2 regions of the Thalassotalea insulae genome follow, and region 2 is predicted to be linked to the other one. Evidence: predicted binding sites of a transcription regulator. Region 2 holds the regulator's gene; the other holds the start of a gene.
What was found. Region 2 encodes sigma-54, which starts transcription at its own class of promoters, with help from an activator protein. Its sites were predicted from a motif close to GTTGGCACGNNNNTNGNNT; they were not measured.

Region 1: the regulator sigma-54 is predicted to act here: its motif matches at 3,938-3,956, upstream of QQK06_RS14385 (EF-hand domain-containing protein).

Annotation. Positions count from the first base shown of each region.
Region 1 is NZ_BSST01000001.1:3,176,650-3,188,720, forward strand. It holds gene QQK06_RS14365 (AraC family transcriptional regulator) at 1-85, shown strand, start outside; gene QQK06_RS14370 (c-type cytochrome) at 247-870, shown strand; gene QQK06_RS14375 (cytochrome-c peroxidase) at 882-2,105, shown strand; gene QQK06_RS14380 (parallel beta-helix domain-containing protein) at 2,107-3,654, shown strand; gene QQK06_RS14385 (EF-hand domain-containing protein) at 4,060-4,278, shown strand; gene QQK06_RS14390 (MATE family efflux transporter) at 4,863-6,287, opposite strand; gene lhpI (bifunctional Delta(1)-pyrroline-2-carboxylate/Delta(1)-piperideine-2-carboxylate reductase) at 6,697-7,629, shown strand; gene QQK06_RS14400 (sensor histidine kinase) at 7,791-9,371, shown strand; gene QQK06_RS14405 (winged helix-turn-helix domain-containing protein) at 9,386-10,606, opposite strand; gene QQK06_RS14410 (glutathione S-transferase family protein) at 10,740-11,378, opposite strand; gene QQK06_RS14415 (CBS domain-containing protein) at 11,449-11,862, opposite strand; gene QQK06_RS14420 (P-II family nitrogen regulator) at 11,859-12,071, opposite strand, start outside.
Region 2 is NZ_BSST01000001.1:1,381,601-1,393,671, forward strand. It holds gene kdsC (3-deoxy-manno-octulosonate-8-phosphatase KdsC) at 1-119, shown strand, start outside; gene lptC (LPS export ABC transporter periplasmic protein LptC) at 116-682, shown strand; gene lptA (lipopolysaccharide transport periplasmic protein LptA) at 648-1,172, shown strand; gene lptB (LPS export ABC transporter ATP-binding protein) at 1,169-1,900, shown strand; gene QQK06_RS06340 (RNA polymerase factor sigma-54) at 1,957-3,462, shown strand; gene hpf (ribosome hibernation promoting factor) at 3,485-3,772, shown strand; gene ptsN (PTS IIA-like nitrogen regulatory protein PtsN) at 3,805-4,257, shown strand; gene rapZ (RNase adapter RapZ) at 4,283-5,137, shown strand; gene QQK06_RS06360 (HPr family phosphocarrier protein) at 5,152-5,430, shown strand; gene mgtE (magnesium transporter) at 5,619-6,980, shown strand; gene pmbA (metalloprotease PmbA) at 7,030-8,373, opposite strand; gene yjgA (ribosome biogenesis factor YjgA) at 8,466-8,984, shown strand; gene QQK06_RS06380 (ABC transporter ATP-binding protein) at 9,029-10,702, opposite strand; gene QQK06_RS06385 (TetR/AcrR family transcriptional regulator) at 10,851-11,741, shown strand; gene QQK06_RS06390 (serine hydrolase domain-containing protein) at 11,831-12,071, opposite strand, start outside.

The sequences.
Region 1 (12,071 bases), 1.8 Mb from region 2:
TTTAAGTTCATTTAATAAAGCATTTAAAGCTACTCATGGTATTACACCGACAGAATTTCGAAAAAGAAATTTACAGCAGCCTTAATTTAACTTGTTGTTTTATTGGTTAATTACTTCAGTTTTTGGCTGGTGTTTTCTTGTGTGACCGGCTGATTTTATAATTCGTCAGCTTTTTTCTGGAATTCGTCAGCAATTCTTTTCAGGCGCTATATAGTGAAATCATCAGTTATTTGGTGAATTTCATTTATGAGTAATGTTCAGCGCAAATATAGCTACTTAGCTTTTTTCTTTACCTTGTTAGTATCTGGTACGCTTGAAGCGGTTGAGCTACCAAAAACTTATCAACAGTGTGTGGCTTGTCATGGGGATAACGGGCGGGGTAATGCACAATTAAAAGCACCAGTATTAGCCGGGCAGTCTGCATCGTATTTAACTAGACAATTGCATAACTTTGCTAACGGGCTAAGAGGTGCAGATAAAAGGGATGCGCTTGGCCAGCAGATGGTGGCGGTGAGTCAACAACTGGATTTTTCAAACCAGGTTCCGGCACTTGCTCAAGCGTTAAGTCAGCAAAGTGTTAAGTCTGAGCAAGCGGCATCAAGCGGCGACCTTAAAAATGGCAGTCGTTATTATCAGGCAAAATGTGGTGCTTGCCACGGTGGTCAGGCTCAGGGGAATGAAGCGTTTAATGCGCCTAAATTAGCTGGTCAGCTGCCGGAATACCTTAAACGGCAGATGAATAATTTTGTTAGTGATATTCGTGGCAGTCACACCAAAGATAAGCTCGGCCGGCAAATGGCAATGATGGCAAAAACTACGTCAGGTAAAGAACTTGATGATATTTTGCATTATATTGCTGTCCAGCAATAATAGGTAAGTATATGAAAGTACTATCTTTTCTACTGCTCTTTTTCGCTGGTGTTTCATTAACAGCTGAAACAAAGAGCGAGTCTTTTGTGCTAAAGGATAATTGTCCGCCAAGTTTTGAACTAACTAAGCAGGGCATTTGCCGACTGGTTACTCAATATCAATTTTATACCTCAGTACAAGGACGCGGTTTAGGCGGTACCCGCACCGCATTGCCACCGCATCGAGACGGCTTTACCCCTGAGCAAATCGACTTAGGTCGTTATCTATTTTTTGATCCAGTACTTTCGAAAGACGGCACCATTTCCTGTGCCAGTTGCCATCAGCCGGATAAAGGCTTCAGTGATGCACGCGATCGTAGTATCGGTATCACAGGAAAGAAGGTTGCACGTTCTGCTCCGACATTATGGAACGTCGCTTTTCTCGATAAATTTTTCTGGGATGCGCGGGCTGCAACACTGGAACAGCAGGCTCAAGGACCATTATTTGATGCGATGGAAATGGGCAATACGCCGGAGCAGTTATTAGCAACTTTGCGCAATAACCCGGATTACCAAGTTATGTTTGCTCAAGCTTATCCAAAGGCAAGCGATATTGAGCTTGGCATGGTGTATCGCGCATTAGCGGCATTTCAAACATCGCTGATCTCGTTAAATAGTCGTTATGACAGATATGCCCATGGTTATCATCAGGCGCTTAGTCAAAGAGAAATTGCCGGGCTAAATGTTTTTCGTTCTTTCGTAGCCCGCTGCGCTGAATGTCATCAACCGCCGTTATTTACCAATAACCAGATCGCCGTTATTGGGACACCTGAACCTGAAGGCCGACCATTTGATATGGGTGCCGAGAACACGTATCACGTGTCACAATTGAAAGGTGGCTTTAAGGTGCCGACTTTGCGAAATATCGTTAAATCAGCCCCTTATATGCATTCTGGCCGTTATAACAAGCTGATTGATACCGTGAAATTTTATAACGATGGTCGGGGAAATGCTGTGCCTGAAGATCAGGAACTATTGCTACATTGGCATATTGCTGAACCTAATTTAACCGATGAAGAAATGCAGCTGATCGTTGAGTTTCTTGCCACCTTAACCGATGAAAGTTTAACGCCACAAATACCGAAGCATGTTCCGTCAGGATTAGCACCAATCGATCAGGCTTATCAGCAAAGCATTAATAATAAGCAAATAACAACTAACGACAATAATAAAGCAACAGAGCAACACGGAGATTAATATGAGTTCAGGAAAAATAGTAGCAGCGCTACTGGTGGTGGCTGCCTTTGTTGGCGGAAGTTACTATGGCAGTGTGCAAGTAGCAGCGCCAGTGATAACGAATAGTTCGGAGGGGGCAAGTTATGGCGGGGGCTATGAGCAGTCGTCAGATAGTGATGCAAGCGGGCAAGAAGCTAAGCCAAGTAAGCAAGTTAGGTATAAAAGCCAAGTTGCGGATCGTTCTATTGCGGGTCAAACCCACGTGGTCAACGATGGTGAATCTATTATGGCGGCAGTGCAAAACGCTCAGCCTGGCGATACGATTCAGGTGATGCCGGGCAGATATCATGAAACGGTTTATATCGATAAAGATAACATCAGTATTATTGGAGTGATTGAGCAAGGAAAACGTGCGGTGCTCGATGGTAAAAAGCAATTAAATGATGCGATTTTATATTCAGGCAATAACTTTATCGTGGAAAATTTAGAGATCACTAACTATAAAGGCAATGCCATTATGGGGCAGGCAGGTAATAACTTTGAAATTCGTAATAACCTGATTGTTGATACGGGTGTGTATGGTATTTTCCCGCAACTGGGTAAAAATGGTGTGGTGGAATATAACATTGTTTCCGGTATTGAAGATGCGGCAATTTATGTTGGGATGAGTGATAACATTCATGTTGCTCACAATGATGTTTTCGACAGCGTTGCCGGCATCGAAATTGAAAACTCTCGTCATGCGATTGTTGAAAACAACAATGTTCACAATAATACGGGTGGGATCTTAGCCTTTATTACTCCGGGCCTACCGATTAAAACGACCTTTGATGTCATTATTCGAAATAATTTTATTGTTGGTAATAATCATAAAAACTTTGGCGCACCAGGTTCAACTGTCAGCGGAATTCCGGCTGGTACCGGTATTTTGATCATGGCTGCTGATGATGTGGTGGTGGAAGATAATATTATCGCCAATAATAAAACCGCCGGTATTTTGATCACAGATCATGATAATGCGCCAAATACTACGATAGATCCTGAATCTGATCCTAAACCGGATCGGGTGATGATCTTAGATAACGTCATGTATAACAATGGTTATGATAGCATTGATGAGGTTAAGGCCTTGTTGCTGACCGAATTTAAACAAGGAAATGCAGATATTATTCGGGTTGGAGCCAGTGAAGACAGCTGTATTATTAATCGTCACCGTTATACTTCTGCCGGTGTGAATAAATGGCAAGAATGTGCGTTTACTAATACCGATGAGTTGTTGAGTTATTTACTGGATGAACCTGTCGCTCCGCGGGTGATAGATCCGGCTGAGCGTGGTAGTGTGGTCTACAATGGTATTTGTGCTGGTTGCCATACCTATACTGGCCGTATGATAGGACCGCCGGTACAAATTATTCAGGCGCTGTATATGGATAACCCACAAGGAATTGCTGATTATATTGCCAATCCAAGCAAGAAGCGCGAAGATTACCCGGAAATGCCGCCACAAAATTACCTTGACGAAAAAACACGTTTGGCAGCTGCAAAACATATGCTTAGTGTCACACGCTAAGCAAAAATAAAATAAGGTGAATAGTAGCGTAATGGCTGTTGTTCACCTATTTACTCTTCCTCTGATGGTGCTCTTTTTTTAGCGTATTACGTTAAAGTCTATGGTTATAGCTCGTTATCTTTATTCACTGTCTCTAATAAGCAACAGTATAAGTTAATGAAATTATTAATCTTTTCTTAATAGTGTTTATTCATGTTGTCTAATAGCGACACTTATTGTGCTTGTTTCTTACTGTATTGTTCTTCTTAGTATGTAACCTGTTGATTATTAGTTGTTTTTAATTGTTGGCACCAAAGTTGATTTACCTATTACGAAAGCACCAAGAAATACTAGCGATTGGTTAATCATTAATCTTGGGCTGAATTAAAACAATTTGATTTTAAGTATTAAGTGAGAGGAAAAAATATGAAAAATTTAGCGATGACATTATCAGCAGTATTTATGCTAGCGTCAGTAAATGTATATGCAGGTTCAGATTTTAGTAGTTTAGACGCAGATGGCAATGGTGCTATTAGCCAAGCAGAAGCACAAAAGAATTCAGCATTAGCAGAGCAGTTTAAAAAACTTGATACCAATGCTGATGGCGAGTTAAGCAAGGAAGAGTTTGCTGGTTTTGAAGGCTAGTCATTAAGTTTTACTATTTAACCTCGGCTTTGGATAAGTCATGCGTGTTTAGTTGTTATTTTGACTAAATTCTTGGCGATATTGAAGTAGATAGGGGGCTATTATTACTTCATAATGCTTTGAATTTAAATAAAAATATCATTTGCAAATGTAAAATAACGATAGCTGTTGTTTAGTTTGATATCCCGCTATTGCTTATGCAAGCTTGAGGTTAATTTAGTAAATAGTATTTAACCTGTTATTTGTAATCCCCAACCAATGGTGACAGGTTAGATAGTTTTTGGCTGTTTTTAGGTTTAGTTACTTAAAGGCAGCTTTTTTATTTGACGTAATGAGTTGATTAATTATCAATTTCCTATTAAAAATTTGGTTATTTAGCAAGAATCAAAAGGCTTATAGGCATGGTTTTATGCTCCAGAAAAGCCCTAAGTACTTCCATCCTTGTAGGCAAAGCTATTATTTTATGGAAAGTCGCAGCGGTGTTAGCAGAATTAAACGTTTTTGAGTTTTCTTGTGATGAATCTTAATCAGTTATTTAGATAAAAGCTCAGGTTTTCCCAAGCCTTTATCCATATAAATACTCGCTATACTGTTTTTAACTTCCAGTGGCCTTTGTTAAACACCCGCCAGCCGATAAAAGCAAACACTAATTGTGCCAGGGTAACCGATATAAAGACGCCGGTTGGTCCTAATTCCAGCCATTTTGCCAAGCCATAAGCCAGCGGTATCTGAATTAGCCAATAGCAAATAAAGTTGATCCGAGTTGGCGTCATGGTATCACCAGCGCCGTTAAATGCCTGCACTAAGATCATCCCTAAAGCGAAGAAACCATTGCCATAGCTAATATAACGCAAGCAATCTACTCCATAAGCTAGCACTTTGGCTTCAGAGGTAAATAAACCGATAATTTGCGTTGGTATTAGAATAAATAGCACTGCAACTGCTAATAAAAAATAAATATTGTATTTAGCAATACGCCATACCGATTGTTCCGCTCTATCCGGTTGGTTTGCCCCTAAGTTTTGCCCAACTAATGTCGCTACTGCATTGCTTAAGCCCCAAGCTGGTAAAATGGCGAACATAAACACTCTTATCGCTATGGTATAGCCGGCGACAGCTTCACTGCCAAAGGTTGAGACAATACGTACTAAGGCAATCCAGCTGGCGGTAGCAATTAAAAATTGCACTACACCGCCAAATGACAGCTTGATCAAATTCAGACAAATAGCTGCATTTAATGCTAAATGTTGCCAGGCAAGTTGAATGCGACCTTTAATGCCAAATAAGTAGCTTAATTGATAGAGGACGCCTGTCCCCCGACCAATAGTGGTTGCTACTGCGGCACCAGTTAAGCCCATTTCTGGAAATGGGCCGATACCATAAATTAACAGCGGATCGAGCACGATATTAATACCGTTAGCCAGCCATAGCGAGCGCATAGCAACAGAAGCATCTCCAGCGCCTCTAAATATTGCATTAAGCAAAAACAGATACAAAATGGTAATAGAACCGGTGAGCATTATTGTGGTGTAGTCCTTTCCCGCGGTTATTAAGGCTTGATCTCCGCCCATTAACGCGAGAATATCTTCCGCAAAATTAAGCCCAACTATGCCAACTAGTAAGGCTACTGCCAGCCCTATCCAGAGGGTTTGTCCTGCAACGACATTAGCCTGTTCTGTATTCTTTTCACCGTAACGACGGGCAACGGTTGCCGTTACTGCCATACTAAAACCTATGGCAACGGCATAAAGTAGTGTGAGCACGGCTTCGGTTAAACCAACCACGGCAACAGCTTGAGCGCCAAGCCCAGAAACGAAAAAGATATCTGTTATTGCAAATATCGATTCCATTAACATTTCTAATACCATAGGTACTGCGAGCAAAAATGCTGCTACGCCAATAGAACCTGAGGTTAAGTCTTGATGATTACCTTTTAGTGCCAGTTTAAATAGCTGGCGAATACCAAGTTTACTCGTTGGTAATTGAGTATTTTTTTCTTGAGTTGTCAAAATAATAAAACCTTATTATTAATCAAATTTTTTTGGCAAAAATTCGAGTATAAAACTTAAATTCCAAGCGCTGGAATAATTAATAACGTTGAATTGAATAATAGGATAGGGGAAGTAACAAATGGCAGTGAGTTAAGGAGTTATACCCTAACTACGCAAATATGACTTGGGATTTAGAAAGACTCGTTACTGGAAATGACAGCTAAAACGAGCTTAACAGCCTATCCTTGTGGATACAATATCAGCGATAACAGTATGTTGTAGAGTTGAATTGTTCATTGTCTCGCTCCAAGAGGCTAGTAGAAGCAAAAATATCTCAGCCATCGAGTTAAAAGTCAAGCATAATAGATGATTTACTTTTGTATACATTATGCAATAATGAGGGTTTTAAGCGAATTGCAGGTGTATAATGATCCCGGCTGAACAAATCAATCAAATCCTCACCTTTCCAGCATTAGTAGACGCCATTGAGCAGGCATTTACCCAAGATATTAGTGTGCCGCCTCGATTACATTTTGATATGGAAAACCCTAAAGCGGCGCGAGAAACCACTTTATTAATGATGCCAGCGTGGCAGGCCGGTGATTTAGCTGGAGTAAAACTTGTCACAGTTGCGCCAGAGAACAGTAAAAAGCAGTTACCTTCTATACAAGGTATTTATTTGTTATTTGATGTCGATACCGGCTCGTTAAAGACAACATTAGATGCGCCATCATTAACGGCTAAACGTACTGCAGCAGCGTCGGCATTAGCCTCACGCTTTTTATCTCGACCTGATAGTTCAACCTTACTTATGGTCGGGACCGGTACATTGGCACCCCAGCTAATTGCTGCACATGCCAGTGTTCGTCCTATTACTAAGGTGCTGGTATGGGGGCGAAGCTTAGCAAAAGCTCAGCAAATATGTCAGCAAGTGGCCCATTTAGCTATTGAAGTAGAGGCAATTGATGACCTTGAAACACATATAGCTCAAGCCGATATTATTTCTTGTGCGACATTAAGTCAGCAGCCGCTTATTTTTGGTGATTGGTTAGTGCCAGGACAACATCTTGATATGGTTGGCGCTTATCGTCCTGATATGCGGGAAATGGACGATAGCTGTCTGACAAAGGCTAGAGTCTTTGTTGATAATTTTGAAGGGGCGCTACGAGAAACAGGTGATATCGCGATACCATTAGCTACTGGGGTACTAACCAAAGAGGCGATAAAGGCAGACCTGTTTGCCTTATCTCGGAAAGAATATGTCATTGAACGTGAGCAAGGTGATATTACGGTATTTAAATCTGTTGGTCATGCCTTAGAAGATTTAGCAGCGGCGAAAATGGTATATAGCAAGCTGTAGTAGCCATTTTAGTTAAATGACAATGCATATTCCTGTTCAGCATTAGTTGCTGATTAGCTTTAGGATTTTTGTTAACAGTTTGTAAGAGCAGCCAGTATTTAATTGACATTATCGGCTTTGGCTATTTTAATTAAGGTACTGAAGCATTAGGGAAAAAATAAATGAATACAGCGGCCTCATTTAACAATAAATTAAGTCGGCGCGTATTAGTTTATATTATTTTATGTAGCTCAATTCTTTCTGTCGCCTCTACCGCGATACAGGTTTATGTTGCTTACCAAAAAGATATTACTCGGCTCAATCAGCGTTTTGATAATATTGAGTCGAGTTATATTCAATCAATTTCTACTAGTTTATGGGACTTTAACGAACCGCTGGTACAACAGCAAATTCAAGGCATAGTTAAACTCCCGGATATTCGATACGTTAAGATCACTACAGGTTTTGGTAAAGTTTACCAGTATGGTAATGCCGATATCGTTGCGAAAAAGGTGGTGGAGTATCCAATCTTTTATGGTGAAAACGATATTGGTGTAATTCATATCGCTGCTGATTATCAGGATATTTATCAAAATATTCAGCAACAAGCGGGTTTTATTGTCACTTCCGAGTTTATTAAAATCTTTATTGTTGCCTTGTTTATTATGTTTATTGTGCATTGGCTGATCACTCGGCATATTTATCATATCACCAGCTATTCTCAGAACGTTAAAACGGAAAACCTCAACGAGCCTCTTGTGCTTACTAATCGTAGTAAGAAAAAAGATGAACTCGATGAATTAGTCGATGCGATTAATAAAATGCGCTTAGCGTTAAAAAATGACATAGTGAAACTCGAAGAAGCAGAAAATGCGTTGATCAACCTTAACGGTGAGCTGGAAATTAAAGTCTATGACCGAACGGCAAAACTCGCTGCCAGCAATCAACAGTTACAACAATCGCTCGATGATTTAACGCTGGCGAAAGATCAACTCGTGCAGTCGGAAAAAATGGCATCGCTGGGGCAACTGGTGGCCGGTGTTGCACATGAAGTTAACACACCATTAGGCATCTGCGTTACGTCGATCACTGCCCTTAAGGAAAAAGTGTTTGATTTAAGTCGCGCAGTTGAGCAGGAAAATCTAACTAAATCACAATTAACCTCGACTTTATCCTTGTTAGTGGAATATCAGGAAATTATTGAGCGTAGTCTGAATAAAGCGGTGGAATTAATTCGCGGTTTTAAATCAGTGGCGGTTGAGCAACATACCGATCCTGAGCTTAATATTAATTTGGCTCAACACGTCAATGATGTGGTTAATACCGTAAAAACCTTATTTAAAAGACGAAACTACACCATTAACCTCTCGGTTGATAAAGATTTGAACCTAGTGACATATCCTAGTGCTTGGAACCAAATCCTAACCAACTTTATGACCAATTCTCATGTTCATGGTTTTGAAGGTCGGGATGAAGGTGAGATCAATATTACTTTTACCGCCAGTAATGGTTATCTAACCTTACTATATAGCGATAATGGCATCGGCCTCAGTGAAGATATTAAAAAGCGTATTTTTGATCCTTTTGTTACCACTAAACGCGGTCAAGGGGGATCAGGTCTAGGGATGAACATTGTTTATAACCTAGTGAATGCTAAATTAGGCGGCACCATCAAATGCTTAGATACCAAAGTTGGTTGTAGTTTTCAGGTAAAAGTACCGATTGAACAAGCGAAAAATCCTAAAAAATTATCTGAAGTGTAATTTGCTGGTAATTACTATAAAGTTTTTAGCGCTTCATTAATGCCTTGAGCTAAATGTTGTGGCTGAACTTTCGTTAAAGATACTGAGTTACATTGTTGAAACTGCATAAATGGTTTAATGGCTGCTATAAAAGCACTGATCACGTTATCTTGATGATAACTGTGTGGTTCAAAATGCAGCGACTTGATTTCTAGCTGTTTTATTTTTCGATGCGCCTTACAATCCATTCGACCAATAAACTGGTCACGATAAAGCAGCGGCAGACAAAAATAGCCATATTGTCGTTTCGCTTCAGGGGTATAACACTCTATTTTATAATCGTAATCAAAGACTGTTTTTAGCCGCTCGCGCTGAATAACACTATTGTCAAATGGTGACAGTATCTGCATGCGATTAGCGACGCGGGGCATTCGGCGATCAAATGATTCCGCTTCTATGACAAACGCTTCGCCATTGTTTAACTGAATTTGTTCTAATTTCCCAGCCAGTAAGTACTCGTTAATTAATGTATTTACCGCCTTTCGCAGCTTAGTGTTGCGAGATTCGTTATAGGTCAACCCTTTAAGCGTGGCAAAACCATGACAACGTATTTGTTTGTTAATAACGTGCTCGGCAAACTCTTCGATCTCTGGCATGGTCGTATTTACCTTCGGCGGTAAAACTCGTTCGGTAAGGTCGTAGGTTTTCTGAAAGCCCTGACGATCACAAACCATCAAATCGCCTTCCATATATAATTGTTCTAGTGCTTTTTTTGCCGGCTTCCAATCCCACCAGCCAGCACGGTTTGAGGTATTTGATTCAAGATCTCGCGAGCGCAACGGGCCATCGCTGCGGATGCGAGCGAGCAATTCATTCATCAGCTTGCGGTCTTGATTTTTATACCAATGCGTTTGGCCGCTTTTAATCGCTTGTTTGTAAGGTAAAGTGAAGCGAAATTCGTCGATTGGCAGAAAAGCGGCGGCATGAGCCCAATATTCAAAAATATCTTGGCTAATCAGCAGCTGGTCTAACATCTCAGGCTTAAAATTAGGGACTCTGGCGTAGAGTACATGGTGATGGGCGCGCTCAACCACTGAAACTGTATCCAGCTGGACATAACCTAAATGATTGATCGCTTTACGGGTTCCAGCTAAACCTCGGCCAAAAGGCTGAGTTTGTAGCAAACCTTGCGCTGTTAAGGCAATACGACGTAAACGTGCTAAGTCTTTTGGGTGTTTAATATTAATTGTTTTCAAACTCGCTTTATTCTGTTGTTAATCAATATTTAGTAAAAATAGCGGGGAAATTGTAGGTAGCATTATCGGTAATAAAAAAGGGTCATAAGAGGTTTTAATGTCTTCGACCCTTTCGAGATTGTAAGATAAAAGCTTAGCCTTGCTCACTCATCAATTTCGCGTCGATTTCTTTGGCAGCGAGATAGGCCGCGCGCGTTTTGAGCTTAGCGGCATAATCCTCAAACTCAGGCCGTTTGGGTAAGCTGCCAAACTCTATGCCCCAAATAACGTGAGAACCGACATAGACATCGGCAGCACTAAAGTGTTGACCTGCAACATAAGGATTTGCAGATACCGCTTGGGCTAGCACCTCTACGGTTTGCTGGTAACCAGCGTATCCGACCATACGTTTGTGTTCATCAGGAATATCGATATTGCGGGCTTTGTCGATAATAGCCGCTTCTACAGGGCCTGAAGTAAAAAACAGCCAGCGGTAGTAATCAGCTCTTTCATTTAACTTTGGCGCTAAGCCTTGTTCTGGATAAGCATCAGCGAGATAAGCGCAAATGGCCGCACATTCAGTTACTATTTTTCCATTGTGACTGATCGCTGGTACTTTACCCATAGGGTTAATGGCTAAGTACTCATCGGCCTTCATATTTTGATCATAATCAAGCAGTATCTGGCGGTATTCAACTCCAACCTCTTCTAACATCCATCGGGCAATCTGACCGCGAGATGCTGGATTGGTATAAAAGATCAGCTCGCATTGTTTGGATTCTGTGACACTCATGATAATTCCTTTTATTTTGCCTAAATAGCTACTATGCCTGTTAAGGCTTTTATCTGCAATCTATAGCAACTCAAAGGCTTATTTTCTCATCTGTAACATGTGATAACACCATATCGGTATAATCAACCATGCCGATAATTTTATGATTATCCATCACTGGCGCAGTATGAATACCAAAGCGTTCAAATAGCCTTGCGCAATAACGCACTTCCATGTTTGATGGCACAGTTAGGATAGGTTTTGCCATAATTTCATAGAGGTTTACTCGCTCTGGTGAGCGATTTTTGGCAATCACTTGTTTGGCAATATCGGCGAGCATTACCATACCGTATTCGTCATTTTCGTTGCGCTTATTGATAATTAACGCTTTGACTTTGTGTTGTTGTGCCAGTTTGATGCCCTCTAATACTGTGAGCATACCGTCGGCAAATTGATAACAATCTGTCGCCATTGCATCTTTAACCTGAACTGTTATCTGGCTCATAATTCTTCCTCAACTTTACCTTTTAATCTTTCTATCTGATGAGCAACTCCAACGGCGTCTTCAACATCGATTTGAATGGCGATACCTTTGCCTGATTCATCGTCAAAACCGGCAATTTTAGCAATACGTTCCAGTACTTTTCTTGCTAAGTGTCGCTCAACTACAAACAGTAATACATCACGCTGTGTTTCCAGTTGCATACCAAAAAA
Region 2 (12,071 bases):
TATCGTGCGCCGACTACACCACTGTTACCCGAGGTGGCTTTGGTGCTGTACGAGAAAGCTGTGATCTGATCATGCAAAGTCAGGATAGTTTACAATATGCCTCAGGCGCCAGTATATGAATAAAACCAATACGCTGGCACTCCTATTTTTCCTCGCTTCTATTATCGCCTATAGCATCATAGAATGGCATCGAACTAGCGTTGGTGAAGATACGTTCATAGAAGATGACATTACGCCGGATTTTATCGCTGAATCACTAAATAGCGAAACTTTTAACCCTCAAGGAGAGTTATCCTATATTATCGATGCAGCTCGAATGGAACATTATGCCAGTTTAGCGGTCACACACTTTGAGTTCCCTAAATATACCTTATATCCAAACAATAGCGATTCTCCATGGAAAATAACTGCAAATGAAGGCACACTTTACAATAACAATAGGGTAAAATTGGAAAATCGAGTCACACTCGTTGCAACAGATAACACTAGTTTAATTCAGGAAATTAATGGAAAATATTTAGAATTGGACTTAAAAACAAATATTATTAGCTCAAACAATAAGATAGAGATTAAAGGAAAAGATTTCTTGATGACAGGCTCAGGGCTGATAGTTGACTTAAACACTAAACAAGTAACACTAACAAACCATGAAAAAACCATTTATCAACATCATCAGAAATAGCTTACTCAGTTTCGGTGTTTTTCTAGGATTAGTGAATCAAGCCTACGCAGAAAAATCGGATCTTAAGCAAGAAATTAAAATTGATGCCGCTCGTCAGGCAGCAGATCTCAAAAATAAAATCTTCAGTTATATTGATGATGTTGTCATCACTCAAGGTTCTTTGATAATTGAAGCTGATCTAGTGCAAGTACTAACTGAAGCGAAAACCGACAATAAAACCTATATTGCCAAAGGCGATCCCGCCACATTTAAACAAACATTAGAAGATGGTACGCCTATTTATCTGCAAGCCAATGAAATCAAATATCAACCAGGTAAAAATACCGTTATTATTTCCGGTAATGCCGAGTTACGTCAGGAAGGCAGTAAAGTCAGTAGTAGCATTATTACTTATAACTTTCTGACCGAACAAGTACTGGCAAATAGTGACAGCAACGAACGCGTTCAAACGGTATTACAGCCACAAGCTTTAGATAAGAAGAAAAAATGACTCGCGCTACTTTAATTGCTCAAAACCTTGCCAAATCCTATAAAGGTAGAAAAGTTGTCAAAAACGTTGGCATGAAAGTCAAAGAAGGGCAAATCGTTGGCTTACTAGGGCCAAATGGTGCCGGTAAAACCACGTCTTTTTATATGATAGTAGGTCTGGTTAACAATGACAGTGGCACTATTACCTTAAATGATGAAGATATTACTTTACTGCCAATGCATGAAAGAGCGCGTAAAGGCATAGGTTATTTACCTCAAGAAGCGTCAATCTTTCGTAAACTCACTGTCTATGAAAATATTATGGCGATTCTGCAAACCAGAAAAGAACTTTCTGAAGTGGAGCGGGAAGAACAACTCGAGCACCTGGTCGAAGAGTTTAATATTGGCCATATTACCGAAAATTTAGGCATGAGTCTTTCCGGTGGTGAACGACGCCGAGTTGAAATTGCCCGAGCATTAGCCGCAGAACCAAAATTTATTCTGTTAGATGAACCATTTGCCGGTGTCGACCCCATCTCAGTAGGAGATATAAAAAAAATTATTCTACACTTAAAGCAACGAGGCATTGGAATCTTAATCACAGACCACAATGTCAGAGAAACACTAGATGTTTGTGAGCATGCCTATATTGTCAGCCATGGCGAATTAATCGCCGAAGGCAATGCAGATCAAATTCTTGCTAATCAACAAGTAAGAGATGTATACCTTGGTGAGCAATTCACGCTATAGTTATGATATGCTCCAGAGAAGATAATGATAACAATTAACAGGAAATATATTCATTAATGCGCCCTAGTCTGCAGCTCCGAATTGGACAACAACTTACAATGACGCCACAATTGCAGCAAGCAATCAAACTGCTGCAATTATCCACATTGGATCTTCAACAGGAAATTCAGGAAGCGTTAGAAAGCAATCCTTTACTAGAGGTCGATGAATCAACTCCAAACAATCAGGAATCGCAGCCCGATCATTTAGAAGAAGCTTTTTCCGCCACAAGTTCATCACCAAACAATGACTCATCCGATGGTAGTGAAGATTCAACACCTACTGCAGATGAAATCAGCACTACAGAAGCCATGGATAAATCGGATATCCCGGAAGAATTAAATATTGATACTACCTGGGACGAATCTTTTAGTGCCGGTGTATCTAGTTCAGGCGTAGGCGTTGCTTCTGAAGATTATACTTACCAAGGTGAAACCACAGATTCCATTCAAGATCATCTGCGCTGGCAAATGGAACTTACACCTTTTAGTGAAACAGATTTAGCCATTGCCACGGCTATTATTGACGCCATCGATGATGCTGGTTACTTAACGGTAACGGCAGAAGACATTTTAGAATCTCTTGGCCATGAAGGCGTAGAATTAGACGAAGTGGAAGCCGTACTCAAGCGCATTAACATGTTTGATCCCGTTGGTGTCGGTGCTCGCTCGATCCCTGAGTGCTTATTGATCCAACTGAATCAGTTTGATAAAAGTACGCCTTGGCTAGCAGAAAGCAAGCAGATCATTACTGAGCATATAGATTTATTAGGTAACCGTGATTATCGACAAATCATGCGTAAAACCCGCTTGAAAGAAGATCAATTGCGAGAAGTCATTAAACTCATTCAATCATTAGATCCTCGTCCTGGCGACAGTGTTATTAAAAGCGAAGAGCAATACGTTATTCCAGACGTCTCGGTCGAGAAGAAAAACGGTCGTTGGGTAGTTGAACTTAATCCAGATACAGCACCTAAACTTTCTGTTAATCAACAATATGCTTCAATGGCACGTTCAATGAAGTCATCCAGTGACAGCCAGTTTATTCGCTCTAACCTGCAGGAAGCGAAATGGTTTATTAAAAGTCTGGAGAGCAGAAACGATACCTTATTAAAAGTTTCCAATTGCATAGTACAACGTCAGCAAGGCTTTTTTGAACACGGCCCAGAAGCCATGCGCCCTATGGTACTAAATGACATTGCCGAAGCTGTTGATATGCATGAATCGACCATTTCCCGTGTAACTACCCAAAAATACATGCATACCCCAAGAGGGATTTTTGAACTGAAATATTTTTTCTCCAGCCATGTCAGTACCGAAAATGGCGGAGAGTGCTCTTCTACTGCAATTCGCGCGTTAATCAAAAAACTCGTGGCAGCAGAAATTCCAGCTAAGCCATTAAGCGATAGTAAAATGGCAGAATTATTAGCTGAACAAGGTATCAACGTTGCTCGTCGCACTATAGCCAAATATCGTGAATCTTTGTCTATTCCTCCGTCGAACCAACGTAAGAGTCTTCTTTAATTAACAATAAGGATTTAAGCTTATGCAAATTAATCTTGCCGGTCACCATGTAGAAATTACCGACTCATTACGCGAATCTGTTCATAGCAAGTTTGCAAAGCTAGAACGACATTTTGATCATATTAATAATGTCCATGTCGTGCTAACCGTAGAAAAACTAAATCAAATCGCCGAAGCAACCGTGCATTTAAACGGTAACGAAATACACGCTAAAGCTGAAAATGGTGACATGTATGTCTCTATTGATGCCTTAGTCAGTAAACTGGATAAACAAGTATTAAAATATAAGGGTAAGCTTAATCAGCACTAACCCATTCTTTATGTCAAATTCGAAAGAACCTTATGAATTTATCTGACATCATTACTCAGGACTGCACCATGTGTGCAGTTCCTGCTACTAGCAAAAAGAAAATGCTAGAAACGCTGTGTGAAAAAGCAGCAGCCTCCAACACTCACTACAACACTTATCAGTTACTTGAAAGTTTATTGGTCAGAGAGAAAATGGGCTCAACCGGCATAGGTAACGGTATTGCGATTCCACATGGACGATTACCACACGGAGAGCAAGTGATTGCTATCGTGGCAACATCAGCAAATCCCATTGCCTTTGACGCCATAGATAACCGCCCGGTCGACATTTTTATCGCGCTATTTGTACCTGAAGAACATTGCCAGCAACACCTATCGACATTACAAAGTATTGCAAAAATCTTTAGTAATAAACAGGTATGCAAACAGGCAAGAAAGTGTCAAAGTAATGCCGAATTATATCAGTTAATCAAAGACAACTGTTAACACGGCTAAAAGGAAATCAATATTAATGAAACTCACGATTGTCAGTGGCCGTTCTGGCTCTGGTAAAACTGTAGCTCTTCGCGTTCTAGAAGATTTAGGTTACTACTGCGTTGACAACATTCCAGTAAATTTACTGCCAGCATTAACTCATACGGTGATCAACGACTATGAAACAGTCGCAGTAAGCCTTGATGTTCGCAACCTGCCGGCAGAACCAAGTGATGTTTCAGAGATCATAGATTATCTCCCTAGTGCCGTAGAACTAAGTATCGTTTACTTAGATGCGGATGATAGCGACCTGATCAGACGATTCAGTGAAACGCGCCGACTACATCCGCTGATCAAACAAAATATCGCTCTTGATCAAGCTATTTCGCTGGAGAAAAAGCTTTTAGAGCCAATAGCCAGCCGCGCCAATTTATACATTAATACCAGCCAGTTAACACCACACCAGCTAGCAGATTTAATTCGCGAACGCATTTTGGGTAAAACCACAGGAAACATGGTAGTGGTATTTGAGTCATTCGGCTATAAGCACGGCATCCCTAAAGACGCTGACTTTGTTTTTGATGCGCGCTTTCTTCCCAACCCTTTTTGGGAAAAAGACCTCAAGCCATATACCGGCTTAGATAAACCAGTACAGGACTTTCTTGCCAGCCAGCCAATAGTGACTAAATTTATCTGGCAAATCAATAGCTTTATGATGACTTGGCTACCACATTTAGAGCGAAATAATCGCAGTTATATTACTATCGCTATCGGCTGTACTGGTGGTAAACACCGCTCTGTATACATAGCAGAATTGCTCGCAGCCAACCTGAAAAAAGATCGCAAAGATGTTCAGGCCCGTCACCGAGATTTACAAGTCAAAAGTACCTGATGTAAGGCAAGTAAATGACAAAACGCTTACAACAATCATTAACTATCTCGAATAAACTTGGTTTGCACGCCAGAGCCGCCACTAAACTAGCCCAATTGAGCCAAAAATTTGATGCCAAAGTCATCATTGAACTAGATAATAACCAAGCAGAAGCTACCAGTATTATGGGCTTAATGCTATTAGCCGGCGGACAAGGGAAAACGGTTACTATCATCACCGAAGGCCAGGATGCCGAACAAGCATTAGCCGACGTCTGTCAATTATTCACCGATAAATTTGATGAAGGTGAATAATTTTAGCACCGACAATCAGCTTCAAGATAAAACTTTTCAGATAAACTAATAAAAAAGCTGATAAAACCAGTAAGTTGAGATAGACTTACACTCACTGGGCAACCAATAATTATTCGACGAGTTTCGTAATTTCGGCCCAGTTTTTCAATTTTCGAATTTCGTTTTATAACGGCACAGGATAGCAATATATGCCGGAAATTTCAGAGCAAGAATACAGCCAACAACGCCTACAACAAGTCAATGAAGCACTTGGTAGCGGTATGTTTGTCTATGTTCGTAAGTTATTACAAAACATGCCCGCCTATGATCTCGCTCTGATCTTAGAATCTTCCCCGACAAAAAGCCGTACTATCTTATGGCAACTCATCGATCACGATCATCATGGTGAAGTCTTAGAAGAACTGAATGAAGAAGTTCGTAAAGGCATACTGAAAAATATTCGTCCGGAAAAACTAGCCGCTGTTGCCGAAGGCATGGATGTCGATGATCTGGCAGAAGTATTACGTACCTTGCCAGACAGTGTTTATCGGGAAGTGCTAAACTCGATGGACTCTCAGGACAGAAGTCGGGTAGAAACCGCGTTATCTTATGAAGAAGATACCGCCGGTGGTATCATGAATACCGATACCATGACTATCAGACCAGATGTCACCGTTGATGTGGTATTACGTTATTTACGCCTTAAAGGCGAACTACCGGAAGCTACAGATTCATTTTATGTCGTCGATCGTCAAGATCACTTTATCGGTGCGGTTTCACTGACCGCAATAGTAACCAGCAAGCCAGAAGAAGTTATTTCCAGCTTAATCGACGAAGAAATCACCGCTATCAATGTCGAGATGCCAGAAACCGAAGTCGCACAGCTATTTGAACGTTACGACTGGGTCTCTGCGCCGGTTATCGATGAAGAAAAACACTTACTCGGCCGTATTACTATTGATGATGTCGTTGATATTATTCGGGAAGAAGCAGAACACTCGATGATGAGTATGGCGGGTCTAGATGACGAAGCCGATACCTTCGCACCGATAGTAAAAAGTACTCAACAGCGCTCAATCTGGCTAGGTGTCAACCTAGTTACCGCCTTAATGGCGGTTGCCGTTTCCAGCATGTTTGAAGAAATTCTTGGTCAGTTAGCCATTCTCGCGATTTTAAATACTCTGGTACCCAGTATGGGCGGCGTAGCTGGCAATCAAACATTAACTCTGGTGATCCGCGGTATTGCTTTGGGTCACGTCGGCGAAAGTAACTCAAAAGCATTACTTTATAAAGAATTAGCGGTTGGTTTTCTCAACGGTATTATCTGGGCGTTATTAATCGCTACCGTGGTCGCGCTATGGAAGCAAGATATGGTGTTAGGTGGGGTCATTGCCTTTGCCATGCTAATGAATTTAACTGCGGCGGGTATTGCTGGAGTTAGTATTCCATTAATCTTAAAGAAAATGGATATAGATCCAGCGCTTGCTGGTAGCGTAATTTTAACCACTATTACTGATGTCGTCGGTATTTTTGCTTTTCTTGGCACCGCCACTTTATTTTTAGGAACTTAACAAATACTTGCGCTAAGTTCCTGTAACAAGCAAGCTAGAATATACTAAGTTAATTACCAGCAATCTGCATTTGATCAACAATAATAGAGCCGGTACGAATACTGCCTTTGACGTCAGTATCACTACCAACAGCAACAATATTTTTGAACATATCCGCTAAGTTACCTGCAATAGTTACTTCTGAGACCGGATAAGCAATCTCACCATTTTCCACCCAAAAACCTGCAGCTCCGCGAGAGTAGTCACCATTAACAACATTAACCCCTTGCCCCATAAGTTCGGTCACCAATAAACCAGTACCTAACTGTTTTAGCATCTGTTGAAAATCACCGCCGTTTGCTGATACCTGCCAATTATGAATACCACCAGCATGACCTGTAGTTGTCATACCCAGTTTTCGCGCGGAATAGCTGGTTAAAAGGTAAGTTTCCAACACACCCGCTTTAATAATATCGCGGTCGACTGTGGCAACACCTTCATTATCAAACGAACTACTCGCTAATGCCTTTTTAATATGCGGTTGTTCTTCAATAGTTAAAAACTCAGGAAATATCGGTTGTCCTAACGCATCGAGTAAAAACGATGATTTTCGATATAAATTGCCACCGCTGATCGCCGCAATAAAATGGCCCCAAAAGGTATTCGCAATATCAGCACGAAACATTACTGGTACCTTAGCAGTAGCTATTTTTCTTGCATGCAAACGAGAAATCGCTTCGTTAGCAGCGTTTATACCAACCTGTTGTGGCTGCTCCAGTAAGTTAAAATCCCGATTAATAGTGTAAGCATAATCCCGCTGCATATCTTCATTTTCACTGGCTATCATCACACAGCTTAAGGTATGACGAGAGCTTGGGTAACCAACCAATTGTCCATGGCTATTGCCATAAACTTTAAAGCCTTCAAAACATGCTAAGGTCGCACCATCTGAATTAGTGATACGTTTATCACTCGATAATGCTGCATTTTCACATTCTTTAGCAATCGCAATTGCACTATCGGTTGATAATTCTTTACTATGGTATAAATCCAGATCGGGAGGCGACATTGCCAGTAACTCTTTATCTGCCAAGCCAGAAAATTCATCAACTGAGGTATATTTAGCTATATTCACAGCTGCTTGCACTGCTTGGTGTAACGCTTTGTCGGATAAATCAGCGGTTGAGGCACTCCCTTTACGTCCCTGCTGATAAACGGTAATACCAAGCGCACCATCATTGGTAAATTCAACCGTTTCAACTTCACCTAAACGAGTACTGACACTTAAGCCTTGTTGCTTGCTCATTGCCACTTCCGCGCCATCGGCACCTAAGGATTTAGCTAACGCCAATACTTCGGCAACACGACTTTCTACTTGTTCCATTTGCTTGGGAATACTGATTGAATCTGTCATTAAAATGAATATCTCTTATTTCTTGCTAGAGTGCCTAACTGAGTTTGATGTATAATGCACAATACAAGGTTAAATTATCTATTGTTATTATTATGCCCCACTCTGCGCACGATATCGATGAATTCGATGAAGATTATAAAAGTAAAACCGACTTAAAGCGTGAAATGCACGCCATGCAAGAGTTTGCTTTTAGTTTGGTGAAACTCAGTAAGCACCAGAGAAGCAAGGTGCCTTTTACTGAAGAGCTGTTGGAGTCATTAACTCTGGCAGATAAAATTAAAAATAAGCCGGAAGCGTTACGTCGCCATGTCCGTTTTATGGCTAAAGTATTAACCGAAACTGATCTGGAGCCGATTCACAAAGCGCTAGATATTATGGCGAATAAACATCAACAAGAATCTAACCGTCATCAACAACTGGCAGATTTACGTGATCAGCTACTGAATGCTGATAATCAAGTAATAGAAGAATTACTGACAGAAAATCCATCAATGGAACGCCAAAAACTGCGTCAGTTAATTCGTCAGGCCAGTAAAGAACAAAAAGCGGAAAAACCGGGCAAGTATTTTAATGAACTGCTCGCTTATCTGAAATCACATATCACAAATTAAGTATTACCCAGCCAGACCCTTAATATCTGGCTGGACATTTCGCCTTAAGCCAGCTTTCTATCCATAGTCGTCATCACTTCGCCTGCAGCCATTTCTATCACTTGATCGTCCGGCTCCATCAGCTCCAGGTGATGACTGATCATCACTACCGGCATCGTAGCCGCCAATTCTCTGATCAGGGCCATCAGGTCTTTTTTGTTAGCCTCGTCCAAGGCGGAAGTTGGTTCATCCAGCAACAACACTTTGGCCTGACGCAACAACGCACGCGCAATTGCAAAACGCTGCTTTTCGCCACCCGAGAATTGCATCGCCTGCTCTGACACCACTAACTGCAAATTCCTGTTGATGCGTTGTAACCAGCTATCTAAACCAACCACAGTTAACACTTGAAAAATCTTTTCATCACTGACCTGTGTATCTAGCCCTAATGTTAAATTATCTCTAATGGTGGCATGTAGCAGCTTAGGTTCTTGATCGACCCAGGCAAATGCCTGCCGCACCGATAATAAGTTATAGGCAGTTAAAGGTTTATCGTTGATCAGAACCTGCTCAAACGTTTCTGGATAAAAGCCCAAAAATTGATTTAACAGGCTGGATTTACCACTACCGCTCTCACCCAACAGCAGGTATAGCCCCTTACTGCCAAACCGACAATTGACCTTGTTTAAAATCGTTTTATCACCCCGGGTAAAAGTTAAATCTCTGACGGAAAAATCACTGACTTGTTCCAACATCAAAGTTGCATCACTATGCTCGCTTTTTAGCTGGCTAATGTGTGTCAACCGGCTGGCTGCCCCTGCCGCTTTATTTAAGTTACTAAAAAACATTGCCATCGCCATTAATGGAAACGCCAGACCAAACAGATACAATAAAAACGCCGTGATAGTTCCTAAGGTCATGGTGCCTTGCTTAAGCCAGTATGTGGAAAATGCCAGGATAGCTATCATGCTGATCATCAGCACTAAATTTGAAATTGGCCCGATCAGCGCCATCACCTTAGTTGCTCGCATCTCCTGGGTAAAACAGTCATCTAATAATGATTTTGACTGCCGTTGTAATTGCGCTGCCGCATTGTGCGATTTGATCAACTTGCCATAACGTAACCATTCGGTAACCTGTTTAAGTAAATTTGCTTCTGCTGTCTGGGTTGCCTTACCAATATTATTCATCATCAAGGCTATTGGCGTGATCAAGACAAAGCCGGTCAAGACACAAGTCACCAGCACTAAAGTCAGGCGCCAATCTAAGATAAACATGATGGTAACCACAGCCAGCAATGAAATAACCCCACTAAGTAAACCGATTAAGTCTTCAGCCAGTACAGATTTCACTTCTTTTGAATCGTTAACCACTCTGGCGCTGAGCTCAGCGCTATGCTCATCATCTAACGATTGACTTTCACTGTGTAAGAGCCGACCGATCAGGCTATAACGTAAACTGAAACTAACCTTATGCCCTAACCTGCCACCATACCAGCCGAGTACCGCTTCAAAAAATGCCGCGGTCAAAACAATCGCTACCAGACCAATAATGATAATATGGTCAATACCATCACTACTGATCGAGTCGACCAAATAACTGGAATAAATTGGCAAGACCAGTTCCAGTCCGGTGGCAATAATGACTAACAGTACCAAGTAACTAAAGGCTTTACGGTTAGGTTTATGCGGCGTTAATAACTGCCACAAAGATTGGGTATTATCTGGTGAATTCTTCATACATCCTCACTAAATGACTTGTTGGTCATCACAAACTTCATTTTCTGAACTATAGTGACCACCTGGTCATTTGTCAAATGACTTATTGGTCAAATATTATTTTTATGGCACAATATGCGAGTCATATATTCTTAAGGTCTGAACATCTATGTCACAGAATACAAGGTCAAAACGTGATTTAATTATGGCGACAGCCAAGTCATTATTTATTGAAAAAGGCTTTAGAGGAACCACGATAGCAGGCATTGCAGAAGCTGCAGGTATCGCTAAAGGCTCGGTATATTCCTACTTCACCAGCAAACTTGATATTGTTAAAGCGCTGTTTTTACAATCAGATGAAAAAAACCAGCTAATGGTTGAGCAACTATTGCTCAATGAAAAAAGTAAAGGTAAGGGACTGCTGGAGCAATACCTGACCACCGAGTTTCAGGAAGTTTTGAACGAACGGTCATTTATTCAGGTATTCTTAACCGATGATATGGTGATCATGGACAGTGAAGTAATGGCCGTGGTTCAGGAATGTCGGATAAACTATCATTTGTCGCAACAAAAAGTGCTGCTACAGGCCTATGGCGAGCACATCAATCCCTGGTTATACGACATAGTGTCGCTGGTTAACGGTTTGCTGCAAGAATATACCGTGTTTTTAACGCTGGATAATGCCAACTTCTCGATTAAGCGCTGCGCCCAGTTAGTGACTTTTTGTTTAGACAGCGCCATTGTCGCGCTGAGTCATTCAGATATTGAACCGTTATTAACGGCCAAAAACTTTCCATTAATCAAGCACACCGACATCGCACAGATACAAAGCAAAAAAGCGCTACAGTTGATCGAAAGCATTAAGCTTGAAGCCAATGATATGCCTAAAGAGCAACAGCAATTAGTCTTGGAAACCACGACATTAATCGAAACGGAATTAGCCAAAGCCGAGTCAAATAATACCTTGATCAGAGCACTTATCGCCAATTTACGACCTTACAATGAACTAAACTCGTATCGTAAACGACTGGCAGAAGCGTTAGATGTCGAATTAATTTAACACTTATAAAGCTCCAGTAAACAACATAGCGTTAACTGGAGTTTAACAACTTTTAATTTATCACTATCGGCAAAAAGTAAATCCTATCTTTAGGATTTTACTAATAACTCTCTGATCTTATTACGAACCTGACGATCACCACGTGTGTAATTAGACATAACGATTGCGACATAACCTTGGTCTAAATAAATATCGAGATTTGAACCGATGCCGGAAAATCCTCCGCCATGTCCGACAATACGATTACTTGCATCGCCACGGAGAGTAAAACCAAAACCATAATCAAAATAGGCTAATTTTGATTTGGCTAAAAATAGCTCCTTGGTGAGT